2 regions of the Lentibacillus halophilus genome follow, and region 2 is predicted to be linked to the other one. Evidence: riboswitches for the same ligand, from Rfam matches in the RefSeq annotation. Region 2 holds a riboswitch; the other holds the start of a gene.
The links. A riboswitch is a leader RNA that binds a small molecule or an ion and turns the genes downstream of it on or off. The one in region 2 is predicted to bind cobalamin.
Positions count from the first base shown of each region.

Region 1: another riboswitch for cobalamin. It lies ahead of ACZ5Q7_RS03635 (ribonucleoside-diphosphate reductase subunit alpha); the one in region 2 lies ahead of ACZ5Q7_RS00390 (ABC transporter substrate-binding protein).

Region 1 is NZ_AP043750.1:799,088-802,519, reverse strand. It holds gene ACZ5Q7_RS03640 (BCCT family transporter) at 1-889, opposite strand, end outside; cobalamin riboswitch at 1,204-1,398, shown strand; gene ACZ5Q7_RS03635 (ribonucleoside-diphosphate reductase subunit alpha) at 1,511-3,432, shown strand, end outside.
Region 2 is NZ_AP043750.1:83,410-86,841, reverse strand. It holds gene ACZ5Q7_RS00395 (LCP family glycopolymer transferase) at 1-904, shown strand, start outside; cobalamin riboswitch at 1,113-1,296, shown strand; gene ACZ5Q7_RS00390 (ABC transporter substrate-binding protein) at 1,490-2,488, shown strand; gene ACZ5Q7_RS00385 (FecCD family ABC transporter permease) at 2,451-3,432, shown strand, end outside.

The sequences.
Region 1 (3,432 bases), 720 kb from region 2:
TTTTGAAGAAGTTATTCAAAATTAGCCCTAAGCTTGTAAACGTTGTTTCACTAATGAATACAGTCGGGCCTAAAACAAAAATAAACACAAGAATAAAAATGGCAAGCCATAAATTCACATCACTTAATACTTTTATGCCGCGTCTGAGCCCTGAGTAGGCACTAATGGCAAAAATGAGTGTACATAGCAGCATAATGACTGTTTTCGTTGCCAGATTAGGTGGCAGCCCCGTAATGTTGTTGACACCTTGAGCAATCATAGGTGTTCCAAGAGCAAGCGTTGTCCCAGCTCCCCCCATAAGGCCGAACATGAAGAGAACATCAATGATATTGCCCAACGGTGTGTCGACAGTTTTGCCGAGAACCGGCCGGACTGCCTCACTTATTTTCAAAACCGGTTTTTTCCGCACGTAATAAAAATAAGCAATCGGCAAGGCTGGTAATGTATAAATGGCCCAAGCCATCGGACCCCAGTGGAAAATGCCGTATGCCGGCGCCCATTGGATAGCTTCCTGCGATTCACCTTCAAGCCCGAATGGCGGTCCTTGGTAATAGAAAGCCCACTCAATCATTCCCCAATAGAGAATACTGGACCCGATACCGGCAGCAAACAGCATGGCTGCCCAAGAAAAGGTGCCGAATTCCCTCTCAGCGTCTTTGTCGCCAAGTTTAATTTGACCATTTTTACTGAAGGAAACATAAGTGAGAAAAGCAAATGTTGCTAGTCCAAATATTAAATAAAGGACACCTAAATTACCGGTCACGAAGGCATTGGCCATATTCACAATCTCTTTTCCAGCCTGCGGAAAGACGGCAAGTGGAATGGAAACGGCAAGCAATAACACTAATGCGCTAATAAACGTTGGCCAATCAATCAGATCTTTATTCATAGCACTCATCCTTTCTATGCGTAGCATGTCACGAGGGTGCTCAGGATATTCAGCACTGTTGGAACTGAATGGAACGATATCAAAATGAGATGGAATGAATGCATCATGACGAATGAAAACGAAACCAGGATACAGGCTAATAAAAAAATTAGAAATTAATGTGTTATAGTGTTAAATATGTCGAACCGCTGGTAAGCTGGTCCATAGGTCTTTCTTCGGGTCCTTTTATATTTATTATGGTTGAACCATTGCACGTTCTATGCTAAAGTAGATACACAATATATATTAATGATGATAATACAATACCACTAAATATAGTATTGGCGAATGATGGTGACACAAATTGTCTTAAAAGGGAATCCGGTCAATCGAGTCGGAACTGTCCCCGCAACTGTACGTGTGGACGAACGGGATAATCACTGTATGGCATGCTTTGCGGCAGTTATATGGGAAGGTCCTCAGTAGATCGATGCACAAGTCAGGAGACCTGCCGTCATTCGGTATTTCTATTCCCCGGGGAAGCGGATGGTGAAACGACGGGCATTCTGTGCAAAGTCTGTCGTTTTACGTCCGTTCATCCATCAAGGGTGAACGTTTTTTTATGTATAAAGGAGGAGAACGATGACAACAGCAGTTACCGATCAGTGGACGAGATTATTGGATGAGGCAACGCTGGGCCTAAATGCCGATAAAGAACCACTGCTTGAAAAAATACATAAAGCCGATACTGCCGTGACAACAGATGACGTCATGAAATGGGCGTTGGAACATATCGATGAGGCAAACCCGGACTGGACGTTTGTAGCCAGTCGGGTGTATTTGCATACGTTATACGAAGCGGCAGCGGCCAACAGAGGATACGATGCCAGCGAACGCTATGGAGACTTTCACCAGTTAATCCAAACGCTGACTGAAAAAGGCATTTACACGGAGGCTCTTTTAGAAAAATATACAAAAGACGACATCGAATATTTCTCACAAATCATCGTTCCTGAGCGGGACCTGCAATTCAATTATCTCGGCTTGTTCACCTTGGCAACACGTTATCTGGCAGGAGATCATGAAAAAAACATCTACGAACTGCCGCAGGAGCGCTGGATGATTATTGCCATGCACCTGATGCAAGATGAGGATCCGGCGAATCGGTCACAGTACGTTGCTGAGGCGTATTGGGCGCTGAGCAATCTATATATGACCGTTGCCACACCGACGATGACGAATGCCGGCAAAACACACGGTCAGTTGTCAAGTTGTTTCATTGATACGGTCGATGACAGCCTGCAATCAATTTACGACAGCAATACTGCCATTGCCAAGCTTTCTAAAAATGGTGGTGGCATCGGCGTTTATATGGGGAAAATCCGCAGCCGTGGCAGTTCGATTAAAGGGTTTAAAGGTATGTCCAGCGGTGTGGTGCCATGGATTAAACAGCTGAATAATACGGCCGTCAGCGTCGATCAGCTCGGTACGCGAAAAGGGGCCATTGCCATTTATCTGGATGTATGGCATGCGGATATTGAAGGATTCCTTGATTTGAAGCTGAACAATGGTGATGAACGCATGCGGGCTCACGACATTTTTACCGGTGTCAGTTTGCCGGATTATTTCATGGAACAAGTGGAACAACGGGGCGACTGGTATTTGTTCGATCCACATGAAGTGCGCGAAGTGATGGGCTACTCGCTTGAGGATTTTTACGACGAAGAAAAGGGTAGTGGGTCGTTCCGTGAACGCTATCTGGAATGCGTCGCATCGGATAAGCTCAGCAAACGTGTTGTTCCGGCCATTGATATCATGAAACGCATCATGAAGTCTCAGCTCGAATCAGGTACGCCATTTATGTTTTACCGGGATGAAGTGAACCGGCAAAATAACAATCCGCACGAGGGCATGATTTATTGTTCCAACTTGTGCACGGAAATTACGCAAAACCAGTCCCCGACGGAATTTTTAGAGGAAATGACCGAAGAGGACGGTACGATTGTTCAAAAATACAAACCGGGTGACTATGTTGTTTGCAACTTGAGTTCGATTAATTTGGGACGGGCTGTGCCGGAAGACGTTCTTGAACGGCTGATCCGGATTCAGGTGCGTATGCTCGATAACGTGATTGATATCAATACGCTGCCGCTCACCCAAACACAGATGACTAACCGTAAATACCGCGCTATCGGATTGGGGACGTTCGGCTGGCATCATTTATTGGCCAAAGAGCAAATCAGCTGGGAGTCCGAAGAAGCTGTCACGTATGCCGATCAGTTGTATGAAAAAATTGCCTATTGGACCATTCAATCGAGTATGGAGCTGAGCCAGGAAAAAGGCAGCTATCCGGTGTTTTCAGGAAGCAAATGGGATTCCGGTCAGTATTTTACGGACAAGGGTTATACAGGAGAAGACTGGGAGGCGTTGAAGCAGGATGTGGCGACTCATGGCATCCGCAACGGTTACTTAATGGCGGTAGCGCCGAACTCGTCCACATCGATGATCGCCGGCTCGACAGCCAGCATCGACCCGGTATTTCATCCATTTTACTTTGAAGAAAA
Region 2 (3,432 bases):
GCTATGGATAACGATGGCGATGATCCTGCTTGTCATTGGCGGCGGGAGTCCTTATGCCTATTCCGTCCTCCATAACGTTCAAAACACGGTGGACAACGAACTGCATAAGCCCATCGAAGGCATTGATCCCGAATTCACCAAGAAAAAGGTGGAAAAGGAAGAACCCATTAACATTCTTCTGCTCGGGGTCGATGAACGCGCGTATGACAAAGGGCGCTCCGACACTATGATCGTTATGACGCTTGACCCAGCTCATAATCAAATGCAGCTGTTAAGTATTCCGCGTGACACCCGTACAGACATTATCGGCCATGGAACCGTGGATAAAATCAATCATTCCTACGCTTTTGGAGATAGTGAGATGGCGGTTGCGACAGTGGAGAGCTTTTTGGATATTGATATGGATTATTATGTGCGCATGAATATGCAAGGCCTGCAGCAGTTAGTTGGCGCTGTCGGTGGTATTACTGTTACGAACAACGACCAGGCATTCGACCAGGGCGGGCATACCTTTCCAACCGGTGAGCTGCAGCTGAACGGCGATGAAGCGCTCGCTTATGCCCGGATGCGCAAGGAGGATCCACAAGGTGATCTGGGCCGCAACGAACGGCAGCGCCAAGTAATTGAAGGCATTATCAGAGAAGGTGCCAGCTTGAATGTGGTGAATAAGATCGGGGGCATTATGGACGTTCTCGGCAATAATATGGCTACTAATATGACATTTGCCGATATGCGTGATTTGGCATCCAACTACCGCAGTGCCCGCAACGATATCAGCACGTATCAAATGGCCGGCCGAGGCACCATGATTGATGGTACGTATTATCAGATCATGTCCGATGACGAAGTAACCAAAGCCCATGACATGATAACCGAATTTGGGTCCAGGGACAATGAATCATGATGTCTCCTGGGCTGTTATCGGTACATGGTTCATGAGTGCTTCAAAAACCGAGGAATATCATGCCAAAGAGGTTATTGGTATGTGAGACAACATATACCGGGATTCAGACAGACGCCAATCGTATTGATAAGATACGGCGTCTGCTTTTTTATATAATGGGTGACAATGTATGCGGAATTTTGTATACTTTCATTGTCGTGATAAGTTTATAGTGTCTATGGTTCAGGTGATTTCAAATGAGAAATCATAATAGGGAAGCTGGTGCAAGTCCAGCGCGATCCCGTCACTGTATGTGCGAGCGGTCTGCCGAGGCCACTGTACGTGTTTCGTATGGGAAGGGGCAGGACGTGTCGACCATAAGCCAGGAGACCTGCCTGATACCATCGATGCACCAAACCTACGGGAAATAGGATGGTGTAAAAGGCTATGCCATTGAACAGAGTCGACTTATTGGACGGGTCTGTTCCGGATTGATGCCAAATACAATCCAGATGAGCAGTGCTGTTTTACATACACATCTTCATTGGTCGTGGAGATGTTTTTTTATGTTTCAAAACGATCGAAAATAGGAGGTTAATGATAAACATGAAACGACTCATTTTGCTGTTACTGGCGGTTATGCTGTCTGCAGGGCTGTTAATCGGATGCGGTGCAGGCGGATCGGATTCCGGCGGAGCAAATGATGGCACCGATGATCAGACGGAAAAGACAGAGGATAATGGCGAATCAGAAGCGTCGTCATTTCCGGTGACGGTAACGGATGCGCTTGATAATGAAATGACGTTGGAGAAAAAGCCGGAACGCATTGTGTCAGTTATTCCGAGCAATACGGAAATTGCTTTCAAACTTGGATTGGGTGAAAAATTAGTTGGTGTTTCTGACCATGATAATTATCCAAAAGAGGTAGAGGACAAAAAACGGGTCGGTGGTTTGGAATTGAATATAGAAGCGATCATCGATTTGAAACCGGACCTCGTGTTGGCTCATGCCTCCAGTGCGGAAAGTTCCGGTGAAGGTCTGCAGCAGATTCGCGATGCGGGTGTTCCGGTGTTTGTTGTCTCGGAAGCGAAGGATATCGAGGGGACGTATCAAACGATCAAACAGATTGGTAACGTGACAGGTACCAGTGATAAGGCAGACGACGTAATCAGTGATATGAAAGACGACTTCGCTTCAATCCGTGATCAATTGGACGAAGTTGATAACGATGAGCGAAAATCGGTCTTTTTTGAAGTGTCACCGGCTCCTAAGCTGTCGACAGCGGGAACGAACACTTTCTTCGATGCTTTGTTGCAGGTCATTCATGCCGATAATGCCGCTGCCGACATGGATGGTTGGACCCCGATTGACCCGGAAGCCGTGCTCGACATGAATCCGGATGTGATTGTTACAACGTATGGAACAGCGGAAGACAATCCCGTCGACAACGTTTTAAATCGAGATGGCTGGGGTGATATCAATGCGGTAGCCAACGAGAATGTGTACAATGTGGATTCCGATCTGGTCAGCCGCCCGGGACCACGGTTGACACAGGGTGCAAAGGAGCTTGCAAACGTTGTCTACCCAGACGTCTTTGACGAATAAATATGTGCTCGCTTATGGGGTGACAGTGGCGTTTTTCTTCCTTTCGATGCTGACGGCCGTCTCCATCGGCACTGTATCCATTCCTCTGGTTGAAACCGTGAATATTATCGGTGGCCAGTTGTTTCATTTATCGATCGATGACCACATCGGAGCGATGCATACCAATATTATCGTTGATATCCGATTGCCCCGCGTGCTGTTGGCTGGTCTTGTCGGTGGCTCGCTGGCTATTTCCGGAGCGGTCTTTCAAGGATTGCTGCAAAACCCGCTCGCGGATCCATACATTTTGGGTGTTTCTTCCGGTGCATCGGTCGGGGCTGTGGCCACGTTGTTTTTTAATATATCCATCCCACTCCTCGGTCTTTATACCTTGCCGGTTCTTAGCATTGTCACTGCGTTACTGACGATGTTTGTGGTGCTGTTTTTTGCGCGGCAGGCAGACCGGGCCATGCGGGTCGAGACGATTATTTTAACCGGCGTTATTTTCAGTTCGTTTTTAGGATCGTTTATTTCGCTGATTATTGCGCTTACCGACGACCGGTTGCAGCAAATTATGGGTTGGCTGCTCGGGAGTGTGTCGATGCGAGGATGGGATTATATCGGTATTATTCTTCCATTTTTTATCATAGGCACACTGATTCTGCTTATGAACAGCAAAGAATTAAATGCGCTCGTGTTTGGCGAAGCACGGGCGAAGCATTTGGGTGTTGATGTGCAAAAACGAAAAATCATCATTCTTGTTGCCGGATCGATCTTGACAGGTGCTGCGGTGGCCGTATCCGGAGCGATTGGATTTGTCGGCCTGGTGATTCCGCATATGATGAGGCGGCTATGGGGTCCGGACCATCGACATTTGTTGCCGCTTTCGATCATAACGGGGGCCGGCTTTTTAATGTTGACGGATTTGGTATCGCGAACAATTATTTCGCCGTCCGTTCTGCCTA